3 regions of the Sinanaerobacter sp. ZZT-01 genome follow, and region 2 is predicted to be linked to each of the others. Evidence: riboswitches for the same ligand, from Rfam matches in the RefSeq annotation. Region 2 holds a riboswitch; each other region holds the start of a gene.

Region 1 (5,189 bases), 980 kb from region 2:
TATAGTCCCATCTGCCAAAGTAATGCTCTTAAGACATTTTTTCTGTTCCTGTGCACTGCTTCCAGCGGAAGAGGCCTGTAACTCGACATCAATCGCTCTTGCAATCGTATGTATTTCAATCCCCTGCTCTTCAAGAAACCGCCTTACATGCGGCTCCACTTTAATGACATCATACAGGCTCGCATGCCGATGTCCGGGAAAATCTACATTTTTATGCCGACTCAGTGCATCGGTAATTGCAAACAATTCTCCTGCTCCAAGCGCAATATTTTCCTCGGCTGCCGTATATCTTCCATTGTTGCGCATGATACCGCCCACATTTCCAAGCCCTAAAAGCAAATCCGTCTTTTCAACCAAAACTACATCCGCCCCGGCCTTTTTCGCAGCCAAGGACGCTGCACACCCGGACCAGCCTCCGCCAATTACAATCACTCTATTCAAAAGAAATACCTCCTTAACACTGTTTTTTTGCATACATTACAGTATATGAGGAGGTATGTTTTTTTACTTCTTATTCTTATAAAGAGCTTTCAAAAATACTGATTTCAAATTACATTTTAACTGCTTTTTTCTATTTAAGTTATTAATTTTTCTACTCATCTTGTCCAATCACAAACCTTTGAATCGCATGAGCAACGCCATCTTCCCGATTGGTTTTTGTTATAAAATGTGCAATTTTTTTTAATGGCTCTGCAGCATTTGCCATTGCAACGGAAAGACCTGCGAATTGAAGCATTGCCAGATCATTTTCACTGTCACCGCATGCCATAACCTGATTATGCTGTACATTTAAAAGACCGCATAAGTGCTGCAATGCATCCGCTTTGCTCGTCGTCGCACCGCCGATTTCAAGATTATACGGCATAGAGCTTGTTACCGTAATAGACGGAAACTTTGAAAAAAATCGCCAATACGCTGCACGCTTTTCTTTATCTGAAAAAATTAAATTAATGTTCTCCATCCGGCCGGCTTTCTCTTTTATAACCTGCTCAATGTTTTCCACGGGCTTTCTTGTACTCAGGGTATAAATCTGTGATCGCTCCGTCACCATTCCATATCGTTGTAAATTTTCCAGACATCTGCGCTCCGCAACCACGTCATGGTCAAAGAAGGCTTCTATCATAATGTCTTCGTCCTGAATATGCGGAAGAATCTCTAGGATGTTGTCTTCACCGATTAAATTCGAATATACCGTCGATTGGTCTTTCAGCTTTAGTATATTGGCACCATTTGAAGTAATCGCATATTCCATGCCGTCAACATCCAATACATCTTCGGGCAACGCACTAAATACACGTCCGGTAGAAATTACCACATGGATTCCTTCTTCCATGACTTTTTCTAAAACTCTTCGGCTGGATAAAGACAAACGCCCCTGTTCGTTTAATAGAGTTCCATCCATATCCAATGCGATTAATTTAATATCATAATTTGCGTTCATCCCGAGTTACCCTTCCCTTTTTCTTTTCTAGCTTAACTGTAACAAAAATTAGAGAAAAAGGCAAGCAGGGCACGTGTAGGAGAGCTTTGGTTATAGCACAGCTTCGTATTAAAAATATTGACAGCTTGCTTCTATATTTATTTACTTTATCCTACCTTGTATCCATCCTCTATTAAATGGTAAGTGACCCTGAATCAGCTTAAGAATGTTGAATTTTGTAGAAGATTGCTTGACAATATTTAGATGATAATGTTACTATTAAGAAACAATTTAATAAAACCTTTATGTTCTGCACATTGAAAGCCTAGTACGATAAAGTAAACTGGGGACTAACAATTGTGCAGCTAAGAGGGAAGCAGGTTAAAGGCCTGCGCGGTACCGCCGCTGTATGCGTGTAGTTTCTCTTATATACCACTGGTATGCCACTGGGAATTTCCTGGGAAGGCGGGAAGAAATGATGATACGTGAGCCAGAAGACCTGCATGAAGAGTCAACAACAAACCGCGGATTATCGGTATTGTTTAAAGTTTCTTGAATTTTTGTTGTGTTTATTTACAGAAAAACGGACTGTAGTATTTTACTGCAGTTTTTTTTATTGTACAAATTTAACTTTGTGCAATTGATTGCAGTATCTAGATCATTTAAAAGAAGAATGTATCTTAAAAGACAACAATTCAAATATAATACAGAGAAAACGGACTGTAGCATTTTGCTGCAGTTTTTTTTATTGCTTTTTAAGAAAAAGGCAATGATTTCAGTGTAACGCATTTGCGATAACATAAATTTTTCAAAGCAAACGAAGGGAGTGTGCAGAACAACAATGAAGAAAAAAGTTTTAGCAATGTTTTTGACATGGATGTTATGTCTAAATTTATTGCCAATAGTAGCGCTGGCGGATACGATAGAAAGCAATGTGTCTGCAGAAGTAGTTGAAGAAGACTCCGGTTCTACTGTAAGTAGCGAGTCGGAATCAGAGTCAGAAGTCTCAGAGTTGGAATCAGAATCGTCGGATCTGGAAAAAGAATTAGACCTTCAAGAAGATTCGAAAGACCTATTCATTGAGGAAGGTATATCTGAAAAAGAGAAGCAGAAGCAGGAGCAGCCGCTGTCTATTAAGATGGAAGGCAAGGATGCTGTGGATGGTGAAGCATCTGCCAAACCGGAGCTGAAAGACGGAGTGTACCAGATTGCAAATGAGGAGAATTTAGTGTGGTTCGCCGAGTTGGTAAACGGTACTCTTACAGATGGAACGTTACAGGACAAAGGTGCAGGAGCCGTTTTGACGGATGATATCCTTCTCAGTGATGATCCTTGGGTTCCTATGGGAAATTATTCAAATCAGTATACGGGAATTTTTGATGGAGAAGGACATACCATCAGTGGCATTCGCATCGATGTTTCGTCAACCTATCAAGGGTTGTTCGGGTACATAGGCAGTGCCGGTGCTGTAAAAAATGTAACCGTGGAAGGAAATATATCAACGCAATCTAATTATGCAGGCGGTATCGCGGGCTACAATGCCGGAACCATTGAAAGCTGTTGCAATAAGGCAACGATTACTTCAACACAGAAGTATGTAGGCGGAATTGCGGGCAGTAACTACGGAAAAGCTAATTCTTATGCAAAAATAACAGGCTGTTATAATGCAGGTGCAGTGACAGGTAATTCTAATGTAGGCGGAATTACCGGACAGAACAGATATGCTGATATCAACAGCAGCTATACTCTAGGGGAAATAGAATCGTCCGGCTCTAACACCGGTGGTGTTGTAGGATACGCCTATACCGGAACAATTTCCAGCTGTTACAGCACCGGAACCGTTAAGTCAACCGGAACCACCAATGTAGGTGCGGTGATTGGATTTTTATATCAATCCTCTAATGCAGCTTTAGAAAAAGCCTACTATCTTGAAGGAACTTTCCCTGTAGGGATCGGCAATGACGGAGAAAATTCCAATGTCAGTGCGAAATCTTCGGCTAACATGAAAACCGACAGCTTTGTTGCTGATCTCGGGGGAAGCTTTGTTTCCGATACCGTCCCAAATAAAAATAACGGTTATCCAATTTTGGGATGGCAGGACCCTAATGCAAAGTACATTGTTGCTTTTGAAGTGGATCAAGAGCAGGCTAAGGTTGCAGTAGTAGACAGCCAGGGAAATCCGGTTGCCGCTGAAGCAGGCGGAATCTATAAGTTGAGTAACGGAAGTTATTCGTACACTGTTTCAAAGGATGAATTTAAAACAGTAGATGGCAGTTTTAATATCAGCAACGGCGGAAAAAAAATCTCTGTAAATTTAGAGATTAAGACCTATGCTGTAACTTTTAAGAATATCACTCCGACAGACTCAAAGCTACTCGTTAAGGATTCAACAGGAACAATAGTAAATGAGAGCGGCCTGGTATATCATCTGCCAAAGGGCAGCTATACATTCACTGTTTCTAAATTTGGATATCACACAGAAGAAGGAAATTTTACTGTAAGTGGTACCGATATAGAGATTCCTGAAATCGTTCTTACTGCGTCCGCTAGAAGCACGGTTACATTTGATATTTCTTTTATTGATGACAATCCGAAAGCCGTTGGGATTGTATCGGTAAAACACGAAGAAGATGTGCAGGAAAAGAGTATGGACGGAAGCTATAGCCTAGCTGACGGCGAATACGCTTATTCGATAGCTTGCAATGGCTATAAGACCATCATGGGGAGCATAACCGTAAAAGGAGAAGCACTTCATATCCAAAAGACCATGGAAATACGGATCGTATGGAGCGGAACAGCAGAAGAGCCTTCCACGATCTCAAAGGATGGAAGCGTTTATTATCAGATCGCCAACGGTGAAAACCTAGCATGGTTTTCTAATTATGTAAATGCCGGAAATGTAACGGCCAATGCTCTTCTCACAGGAAATCTTGTTTTAAGTGATGAGGAGCAGGATAATACTTGGTCATCCATAGGCAGTTACTCAAATCAATACGCAGGAACATTTGACGGGCAGAACTATACAATTACCGGCTTAAAAGGTTCAAATGGACTTTTTGCGTATAGTAATACAGAAAGCGTCATAAAAAATATCACTGTTGAAGGAATCATAACCCAGGCAAGCAGCAATATCGGCGGCATTATGGGTTCAAATTACGGTAATATCAGTAATTGCTCTTTCAGCGGCAGTATTGTTTCCACCGGACAGCGTGTGGGAGGTATCGTCGGAAATAATGCAGGTGGAATGATTGAAAATTGCGCAAATTATGCGGATATAAAAACTTCCACCACTTATTATGCTACCGAGCTGGATGCAGGAGGTATCGCAGGACAGTCATCGGGCATTCTTAAAAATTGCTATAATTTTGGAACCATCACAGGCTCTTGTCCCGGTTCAGGCTGCGGAGAAATAGGCGGAATCACCGGAAACTCAACAGGAAGTATACAAAATTGCTACAGCATTGGAACCCTAACGAAAGAAAAAGATTCCATGGGTAAAATAGGGGCGGTAGCAGGTGCTTCTTCCGGAAGCGTCAGCAATTGCTATTACCTGACAGGCAGCTTCAGCACAGGTCTGGGCAGCGGTACGGGAGATGCCATAGCAAAGACTGCAGCAGAGATGCAAGATGACACGTTTGTGATCATGCTGGGAGACGCTTTTAATAAAGATTATTCCGGCGATAAGGCAATCAATCAGGAATATCCGGTCTTAAAGTGGCAGGGTGGATTAGAAGCCGGAGGAAATGCAAGTGTGGAAGCAGTTGCAGCC
Region 2 (5,189 bases):
TTCCGGGAATCACAATTTCTCCATTCTGCACCATGACATTTCCGGGAGCTTCTCCCCACTGCGTTTCAACCTCTGCTCTCATCGATGCCGGTAATTTCTGATACCAGCTTAAATAATCCTCTAAAGGAATCGTGATTGCACCCGCTTGTACCAGAGTGTCCAAGCAACCAGGTGCCCAGCTTCCAATGTTTCGACCCTTCTCGTCGATGAGTTTCTTTAAGCCCTCCGAGCTCAAATCAAGATCGCCGTCAAAGTTATAACCTTCTGTCTTTAGTCTCGTTAATACGTTTGAGGCACTATCGGCAACATTCAGATAAGATGCCTTGATTCCGTCCTTTCCGCCATCATGGTTATAGTAAATGAGAGCAACCTTTTTATCTGCATTCTCTGCCTTTTTCATTTTTGCCCAGGCAAGTGCCCGTCCCGCTAAGCGGTCAGTATTATAATCCAGAGGCATTCTTTTTTCAATATAGTTTCCGTCCTTGTCTTCCACCTCTTTGATTCCGCCTAAAAAGATCGGTTCGATTCGACCGTCCAGCTCCGGCAAAGCTACCTGCGTAGTTAAACTAACTTGGTTTCCATATTTATCTTTTTCCCATTCATCTAAGCTGTCCGTCTGCGTAGGAGCCAAAACCGGCACGCCTAATTCTTTAAATAGATCCACGCTTTTCTCCGCGGTACTGAAAAAATTAAAACCCAAAACCGTAATCAATACGTCAACTTGACTCTTCCCGTCTTTCATGAACAATTTACGGACAAATTTATCACGGTTGCTGCTGGAGGTCGGGGGGATTGCAAACAAGACATTGCCGTCCTTTGCTTCAATGCGATCAATCAAATCCAGCTGCATTTGAATGTCCTCTGCAACATACCAGGTTCTCTGCGTCGTCACGCCGACCCAAGGCCCATCTTTTTTCATCTTCCCCGAGCCTTTGTACCAGCCCAAATATCCGTCCAGTGTTTCAAATACACCCTCCAAGTCAGCCACCTTATTCTTGGAGGTATTTATAATCTCAATAATTTCAGCATCCGTCCCACTGCTTTCCAAAGAAAGAACTTCATTCAGCTCTGTATCTGACAAATTGGCAGTGAATTGCAAGGTTGCCTTTCCCAAGTTTAAAGCGAGCTCTTTAACTTCTTCATCCGTAATCGTTGCACATGCCTGTACAATGGAATCATAAATTAATTTCAATGTTTGGGGATCTGTACCCAATTCTGAAATTTTCTCTGACAGGCGGTCTGTATTAAACGGAAGCTTCTTTGCCTGCGGATGGTAGATAAAGCCTATGTCGGTCGGCAAGGGCGAAGCTATGGGTTCAATCGCTTCGGATACCTGCAGCGGAGTTTCACTCCAAGTACCCAAAAGCAGCAGCAGCCGTCTCATGTTTTCAACGCCGGTATTTGTAAAATATTTTTTTATTTCATCCGACTTCGTGTAATCAATCTCATTTTCTCCGTAAACCACTGTTGTATTGGTAATAAAACACTTGCCCTTTAAATCGCTTTGAATCATTTTTAAAAGCGTATCCATTGTTTCCTGCCCGATCATCTCCAGCATCAAAACATCAGTTTCAGCAAGCCTCTCTTTCATGACATCGGGATAGTCCCGCACTGCCTTTGTGCTGTATAGCTTAACGTCTAAGGAATAACCGGTCTCTTTGATTAACTCATAGGCACTGCTTAACTGCGGTACATAAGTTGATGCACTGCCTAAAATCATCGTAACCTTAACCGTGTCTCCGCTTTCCAACGGCGAATATGTTATGGCCGCACCGGTTGTCGATTCTGAGTCTTCTTTCGTCGCATTTTCCTCTTCTACGCTGCTTGTGCTCCTTGGTTCCTCTGCAAATACAGCTGCAAACGGCACGCATATGCTGAACAGCAATGCAAATAATACAACCCAAGCAAATGCTTTCTTCTTTCGTTCTGTCCTTGAAATCACGATTCTGCTCCTTTCACTTCTCTATTGCTTACTGCCAGCCGGTACCTCTTCGATCAGAATTAATTTTCCGGTCTCGGGATCTTCGTACACCTTACCCATTTCACTGTAGCCTTCACCGCCACTTTGTTCGATTTTTGGTACCTCAACGAGCTGACGCCCTTTTTCAACATCCACCTTCTGAAAAAGAATATCCTGCAAATTCCAGCTCATAACCAAGGCTACCAATAAGCCGCAGGAAAATACCAGCATAACGTCGACTAAATTTGCCAACCCGGCTATCGGATCGACCTCTTCTTCACACAAACGGTTTCGCTTCGCTCTTCGATCAAGCATGCTCATCACCTCCAATGATCAAGTTCAATACCATTTCAAGCGTATTCAAATCCTGATTGTACCAAGCATTGCGTATTTTAGAGATAAGGGCACCAACCGCACCGATGAGCATTCCGACAACGGTCGTATCAAATGCCACGATGATTGCCTCCGACAATCCAACAAAATCACCTTGACCAAGCGCAGCCAATCCGGGTCCCAAAGGAATTAGAGTTCCCATTAAGCCCAATATTGGCCCAACCTTCGCCAATAAATCTGTTTTGTTAAGAATGCGCCGAAGCTGTGCTTCCTCCTGATCCAAAATGTCTTTTGCGATGAGTTCTTTTGCCTCTTTTGAAAGCTTGGATTCTTTTAATAAATCGCCTACAAGCTTTGTCTGTCTTGTACTAAAGCAACTCTTTTCTATGATTTGCTTTATCTGATTCCCCTGCCATGGGAATTCCGATTCTGTATTAATTGCTGTCTCTAGTAATTGAAAGGATTTCCTCTTTTTTCTTGTTCTTCTTTCCCCCAGAAAGCTCCCTAATTCCATTAACCCATAAATCAAAAGTATTATTAGTCCTATAATCACAGGGATTAATAAACACTGTGATGCTGCATGAATTATCTTTGTCAAATACTCTGAACCTGGAATTGTCATTTGTTTCTTTCTCCTTCTTTTTCAATAAAAGTATGTTTTACATAACCTGCTATGAGTAACGCAACCATTCCTGCCACTGCACTTAAAGTCCATCGTCCCGATTCTAAGGTAATCGGCGAAAATTGTGTCGCCATGGATTGAACTAAACTGGGAATAAACAAGCCACAGCATAAAGTAAAGGTACCTAGAATCAGCAAAAAAGTATTTAGGATGGATTCTGCATCAATGGATATTGTTTTCATCAACCTTCTTATCCCGAAAGAAACGAGAAGCAGCAGGATAAAAAAGATAGCAGCGGTCGCCCATCCCAGCCATGCGGGCGGCAATTTCAAAGGCGGGCCTAATAAAATCACTGTCAGTGCCAATGCGATCAGACACAACGGGCAGGGCAATAAAACTATAATATTATTTTTATAAGTGCTTCTTTCACTACAAGCACTACATTCCTCTCCATTTATTCCTAAATAAATTAAAAAAAGCGCCATTAGAACAGAGCCTGCAAAGGTATATTTATCTAATATATCAACCATCATGCCTTGCATTGGCTCAAAGAGCAAAACCAAAATTCCTAAGCAAATTGCAAAGGAAAGAGAAATAAGTACCATTTGCTTCGCACTTCTTTGCGACATTCCCAGTATCAAACCGGATTTTAAGCTTAGAATCAGCGTAGCAATGAAAAGACCGAATACAGACATAAACAAACAATTCACCTCCTTTCTTTTTTATCATTGAATAGAAAACCCCCAGAAAGGTGTCTATGGGTATAAAAAAAAGAACCCATTAGTAAAAAAATACTAAAAGATTCTCCCATTTTTGGAATCTATATGTATACATGACAAAATCTGAATTTCCCTATTCTATCTTGTCTCTATCAAGGCAGGTCTCCTGGCTCATGATTCATCCGCCGCCCTCCCTTCCCGGATAAAACATCCAGTGGCTTGTGGGCTTTGTCATCAATTACAGTGGTGGGTCCGCGACGGCTTTTACCGCTCTTCCCTATTCTCCTCACATGAGGCACCTTGATGGTATTCGTTATTTAACTATTCTTGCCACTACATTATATCTGATTTCGGTCTTATGTCAACAAAATTCTTATCACATTATCATTGCATTGTAATAAAGTTTTCACAATGGACTTATTCCCTGATTTCTTTATTTCTTTGTTCCGTTCACTGGCTAATTTTGCTAAAATGAAAATAGAGTTAAAAATAAACGGAGGTGAACTTTATTATGTATTATTCCAGCGGTAATTATGAGGCGTTTGCACGCCCACAAAAACCAGAAAATGTTGACCAAAAATCAGCCTACATTGTAGGCTCCGGCCTTGCCGCACTGGCAGCTGCTTGTTTTCTTGTCCGTGACGGACAGATGAAAGGAGATCAGGTGCACATCCTAGAAAAAGATCCAATTCCAGGCGGTGCATGTGACGGATATCTCTATGAAAATTTGGGTTACGTTATGCGTGGCGGACGGGAGATGGACAATCATTTCGAATGCATGTGGGATTTGTTCCGCTCCATTCCTTCGATTGAAACAGAAGGAATCAGCGTTTTAGACGAATACTACTGGCTAAATAAAAAGGACCCGAATTATTCTCTGATGCGTGCAACGGTTCATTGCGGCGAAGATGCACATACAGACAAAAAGTTCGACCTTTCGGACAAGGGTTCTATGGAAATCATGCACCTGTTCTTTACTTCTGATGACGAACTTTACAATAAACGAATCGACGAATACTTCAGCGATGAAGTTTTGAATTCTAATTTCTGGTTATACTGGCGCACTATGTTTGCATTTGAAAACTGGCATTCTGCACTTGAAATGAAACTGTATCTCAGACGTTTTATCCACCATGTGGGAGGGCTTCCCGATTTTACTGCACTGCGCTTTACAAAATATAATCAGTACGAATCTATGATTCTGCCAATGATTCGCTATCTGGAATCTCATAATGTTCAGTTTCAATATGATACGAAGGTTATTAATGTAAAATTTGATGTAAATACAGATAAAAAAGCAGCAAAAGGTATTGTAGTCAACCATGGTGACGAAGAAAAAAACATTGAACTCACAGAAAACGACCTTCTCTTTATTACCAATGGCGGGTGTGTTGAAAATTCCTCCCTCGGCAGTCAGAATGAGCCCGCACCTTTCCACACGGAAATTAAAGAAGGCGGCGGATGGGATATGTGGCGTAAGATTGCTGCTCAAGATTCTTCTTTCGGAAATCCGAATAAATTTTGTTATGATCCGGAACAAAGCAACTGGATGAGT
Region 3 (5,189 bases), 670 kb from region 2:
AAATTCAATTTAAGTGAAGCATTGCATATAATTGGACAAGTTATGATGAAGCCATGCCTCATCATTTTGTTGCTGCTCATGGTGATTGCAATCTGGCAGTTAGGGGACATGCTGGTCGAACTGCTTGTGGAAAGACGAAAACTGAAAAAGAATCATATACCTCAGCTGTTAGAGAAAATACATGAAGGGAATGAAAACCTAGATACAGTGATCGAAGAAAGCGGATTGACTTCTCGTCAGAAGAATTTACTGTGTACATTGCTCCATGCTAAACACCTTCCAAAAGTGTCATTGATTGCATTAGCGCAAAGACTTTTGGCGACGGAAGAGGAGCAGTATGAAAAAACGACTGCCATCACTGACTTAATAATAAGACTGGGGCCTATGTTCGGACTGCTTGGAACATTAATTCCTCTAGGCCCCGGGATTGTCGCTCTGGGAAATGGAGACACAGCAGCACTTTCAAAATCTTTAGGGGTTGCGTTCGATACAACTATAGCCGGAATGATCGCAGCAGGAATTGCTTGTGTTATCTCTAATTTACGTAAGCGTTGGTATAATAGCGATATGGTCACTTTAGAATCGGTGATGGAGTGTGTTTTAGAGGAGGTCACTGTAGATGATTAGTAATGGTGGGCGTTTAGGAAGACGGCGGAGAAGCCTAATGAATGAGCCAGAGCTGAACCCGTTAGAAACCTTGTCAAATCTAGTGGATGTCATGCTTGTTTTCGCCTGCGGATTGATGATCGCAATTATCCTCTATTGGAATGTAGATATTAGTAAGGTAGTGGATATTATTACTGAAGACGAGTTAGTGCAAGTAGAACATTTGAACGATGCGGCAAAGGATGGAAGTATGGCGGAGGATTTTGATTCAAAGGGAATTGTTTATGAAGATCCAGAAACCGGAAGAATGTATATCGTTAAACAGTAAAGATATAAAAGAAGGGAGAAAAAGAATATGAAAAAGAAATTAAGATTTACAAAGGTATGCAGTATTGTGTTAGTATTATGCTTCATTTTCAGCGTGATGTCAGTCAGCGCATCATCAGAGGCCTTCAATGACATTCAAACACATTGGGCAAAGGGTGCGATTGAACGCTTCAGCGAAAACGGAACGGTGAGTGGCTATGCGGGTGCATTTAAGCCAAGCGATCCGATTAAGCGTGGAGACATGGCTGTTATTTTAAACAAGATAGTGGAATTTAATGAAAAAGCAGAAAATACTTTCACAGACTTAAAAGAATCTTCTTACTATGCAGAGGCAATATTAAAGTTAAAAAGCGCAGGTGTGATGAGTGGAGCGGGGAATTTCGCTCGACCGGAGGATCAAATCACAAGAGAAGAGGCTGCACTCATGCTGTGTCAGGCACTGAATCTTGAAAAAGAAACTGTATGTAATACGACATTTAAAGATGAAGACCAAATCAGTTCGTGGGCAAAAGAAGCAGTATATGCTCTTGTAAATAAAGGTTGGATGAGCGGCTTCGAAGGAAAGATAAATGCGAAAAATAAGATTACTAGGGCAGAAGTTGTAACGATTTTAGATAAAGCAATACCGAAAAACAGTTCAAACGATTCGCAGAAAACCGAAAGTTCAGCGACTGCACCGACAATTGAAACAACGCTTGTAGATGGGAAAACAGTGAAACCAAGCAAGCTTACTTTTGATGTCTATGCAAGAAGTAAAGACGGTAAAAAGATTGACAGTAAAGTAACCTTAAATGGAGAAGCTGCTTCTGTAAATTGGGATGATCAGACCAAAACAAGCTTTACGCTAAAACTAAAAGAAGGAGAAAACATAGTTGTTGTCAGTGCCGCTTCAGATGATCAGACAACAAAACAAACATATACGCTCTACCACAAGACAGTGAAAGAGGGAGAATCCGTCGGGCATGCAGTATTTACCGTAGAAATGCTTACTCTGGGTTCCGGATATTTGGTCACACCGACTGAAGTGGAAATTTTTGAAGGAGAAAATGCAGCAAAAGCTCTTTTGCGAATTTTGGATGAGAATGGATTGCAGTATGAACATACGGGAACCGCAGACAGCTCGTTTTACTTATCACATATGAAAGGAATAGAAGGGAAGGCTCCGATGGATTTATCGAACATCCCAAGCTGCTTAAAGAAAGTGCTGGAAAAGGATAAGGCCGAAATGGAACCAAGAGCAGATGCAGATTCTTTAGGGGAGTTTGACTATACGAGCATGTCAGGCTGGATGTATTCAGTAAATAATGTGTTTCCAAACGTAGGATTTGCCGATACCTATCTGCAAGACGGTGATGTGGTTCGAGTACAATTCACAGTTTGGGGCTACGGAAGAGATATTGGAGGAGCCGATGCGATGGGTACTTATGGAAGTAATTTTTATACTGTGGCCGATAAAACAGAACTTCTGAGAAAGGTCGCAGAAAAAGGGTATGTAAACGTATCAGAGAAAGTAAAAACGATTTTAACCAAGCTCGATGCTTCGCAGACTGAAGTGGATCATGCATTATAAAAATATATCCTTCTTGACAAAAAAATAGGTGATTGATAGAATAGAGTAAAATTTAATATTAATTTTATGTCTGTTTATGTAGTATAAAAAATTACGTAGACAGCTAAGAGGGAAGCAGGTTACATTCCTGCGCGGTCCCGCCGCTGTAATCGCAGAATCTTTACTTTAAATCATTTGAATTGACCACTGGAAAACCGGGAAGGGAAGTGAAGATGCAGGAGAATTAATTTCTCCAGAAGCGTAAGCCAGAAGACCTACATAAAATAGAAGTGCATTCCACGGGTTTTTGGAGGAAAAAAGAGTAAAATAAAAAAGGTTGCTCTGTTTTTTCAGTGCGCAAATTAAGCAGAAATACGGCTGTGGCAGAAATGTCACAGTTTTTTTTTATTCTGTAGGAACTATCAAAAAAACGGATTCGCTTCAATCATAGGAATTATTATCCAAAGATTGATACACAGTTTAATAAACTTTGCAGTAAAAAATATTTTTATGGACATAAAAGGAGGAGAAAAAAAGATGGAACAACCTTTAGTTGACTTGAGTGTAACAAGAAAAGAAGAAGCAAATCTCTTAGCTTTAATTCGTGAAATCAAATATGGTGAATTACGTGTAATTATTCACGATGGAAAACCTATACGGGTAGAAGATATACGTAAAAGCATTAAACTTTAATTTTTATACGCTTAATAGAAATGGGTGATCAATTGAAAGGACTAGGAAGGCAGATCATGGCTGTGCTGCTGTGCATGGTCATGGTGGCTGCGGCGATGCCTCTATGGGTGCATGCTGCTGGGCATAAAGCGTATAGTACAGCGGAGCTGGAAGAAATCATACAAGGCATTATAGATTGGAAAAAATTAGATAACGGTTCTACACTGGATGGCTATCTCATGAATGATGCATACCTCGAATTGGCAGGGACGACGCCGGGAGATTGGTATCAGGTCGGAATGGGAAGATTTGGATATAAAGATGACTATGCAGGATATTTGGCGGTTATCAAAGAAAAGGTGCAGGATCGTTATAAGACCTCTGCGAAATTGAGTGCAGCGAAAGCTACGGAATGGCATCGAATTTCCCTTGCAATCTTGGCATCTGGCGGAGATCCAACAAAAGCAGGCACTGATACAAACGGAAATGTAATTAACCTCATTGCTGACGGAACGTATAACCGGGGGAAAACCACCTCCTTAGGAAAGCAAGGAATCAATGGATGGATATGGGGTTTGATAGCACTGGATTCAAAGCGTTATTCTGTGCCCGCGGGTGCACGTGACAGCAGAGACTCTATGATTAAGGAAATTTTAAGCCGTCAGCTTTCAGACGGCGGATTTACTTTATATGGAAATGCTTCTGATCCGGATATCACGGCGATGGCACTACAGTCTCTGGCACCGTATTATAACAGGGAGAAGGCATATACATATAGCAATAAGGCATCTGGAAAATCCGTGACGAAAAAGGTACGCCAAGTTGTGGATGAAGCAGTCAGCTGTCTTTCAAAGATGCAGCTTGCAACAGGAGATTATGATAGCTGGGGTACGAAAAATGTGGAAAGCACCACACAGGTAGCGGTGGCATTATGCTCTCTTGGAATTAACGTTCAAACGGACAGTCGCTTTATTAAAAACGGAAACACCCTTCTTGATGGAATTATGCTTTATCGGATGGCGGATGGCGGGTTTGTACATTCCTATACTTATGATGCAGATAATCCGACCTCCCTGCCGACAGAATCAAATACAATGGCCAGCGAACAAACCTTATATACACTGACTGCTGTTTGGCGGCAGGCAAAAGGAATGCGCACACTATATGATTTTCGGTCAGAACAAAGCGCAAGCCTGAAAAATCAAATCCGTACATTAGAAAAAGAAATCAACGCTTTAGAGAGTTCTCCAACGAAAGCAAAAATCAATGAGCTCGTAAAAAAATACGAAGCGATACCAGAGAGTGAACAGTGTTATGTATATAATTACTATAAACTTTCCGATGCGGCGGCAAAGGGCGGTATTGAAGTAAAAAAAGAACCTGCAGAGCCTGAAACAGAGGAAGCGGAAGAAACAGAAAAAGAAGAACAGGAAAGTGTTTTACTGTATTTCAGTGATGCAGATAAGCGAAAAGTGGACGCATTGCCGAAGGAGCTGACGACAGAGCAGTATGTGGATGTCATCAAGCTGCTTGATAAGCTTGAGAAGTCGGAGGATTTTGATAAGAAAAAAGAATACAAGGATAAGCTCACAAGTATAAAAAAGGAAATTTTGGCGATTCAGAAGGAGATTGACAGCATAAATAAAGATGTTAAGAAGAACCTTTATCCATTTGAGAAAATATCCTTAGCAGACTGGGGAACTGTCCATAGTATCGTAAATCGATATGAGAATCTGAGTACGTACGACCAAAAGAAGATTTTACGTTGGGATGATGTTGTAAAAACGAAAACGCAGGTCGACAATTTACTTCGGGCTGTCCTTATTACAGCTATATTGGGGCTTCTTTCAATAATCAGTGCGGTGTGGATTATAAAGCATATAAAAAAGAGAAAGAATCACAAGGCAAATGCTATGTTAGCACTTGAAAAGGAATATGAAGAGAAAGAAAAACAAGAAGGGAAAGGCGCATGAAAAAAGACTTGTTAGCATTGGGCTTCATCATTCTTGCCATTGCTCTTATTCTATCAGGAACC

What was found. Region 2 has a riboswitch for cobalamin ahead of U5921_RS09965 (DUF2162 domain-containing protein). Riboswitches for the same ligand answer to the same signal wherever they lie in the genome.
Region 1: linked by a shared signal. The riboswitch ahead of U5921_RS05365 (S-layer homology domain-containing protein) and the one ahead of U5921_RS09965 (DUF2162 domain-containing protein) in region 2 are both predicted to bind cobalamin.
Region 3: linked by a shared signal. The riboswitch ahead of U5921_RS06800 (DUF2292 domain-containing protein) and the one ahead of U5921_RS09965 (DUF2162 domain-containing protein) in region 2 are both predicted to bind cobalamin.

What each region holds. Positions count from the first base shown of each region.
Region 1 is NZ_CP141728.1:1,087,442-1,092,630, forward strand. It holds gene U5921_RS05355 (FAD-dependent oxidoreductase) at 1-441, opposite strand, end outside; gene U5921_RS05360 (HAD family hydrolase) at 593-1,441, opposite strand; cobalamin riboswitch at 1,761-1,942, shown strand; gene U5921_RS05365 (S-layer homology domain-containing protein) at 2,262-5,189, shown strand, end outside.
Region 2 is NZ_CP141728.1:2,070,334-2,075,522, reverse strand. It holds gene U5921_RS09980 (cobaltochelatase subunit CobN) at 1-1,942, opposite strand, end outside; gene U5921_RS09975 (DUF2149 domain-containing protein) at 1,964-2,275, opposite strand; gene U5921_RS09970 (MotA/TolQ/ExbB proton channel family protein) at 2,268-2,915, opposite strand; gene U5921_RS09965 (DUF2162 domain-containing protein) at 2,912-3,610, opposite strand; cobalamin riboswitch at 3,773-3,952, opposite strand; gene U5921_RS09960 (oleate hydratase) at 4,146-5,189, shown strand, end outside.
Region 3 is NZ_CP141728.1:1,395,476-1,400,664, forward strand. It holds gene U5921_RS06785 (MotA/TolQ/ExbB proton channel family protein) at 1-627, shown strand, start outside; gene U5921_RS06790 (DUF2149 domain-containing protein) at 620-934, shown strand; gene U5921_RS06795 (S-layer homology domain-containing protein) at 962-2,503, shown strand; cobalamin riboswitch at 2,553-2,780, shown strand; gene U5921_RS06800 (DUF2292 domain-containing protein) at 3,020-3,175, shown strand; gene U5921_RS06805 (prenyltransferase/squalene oxidase repeat-containing protein) at 3,232-5,127, shown strand; gene U5921_RS06810 (DUF4430 domain-containing protein) at 5,124-5,189, shown strand, end outside.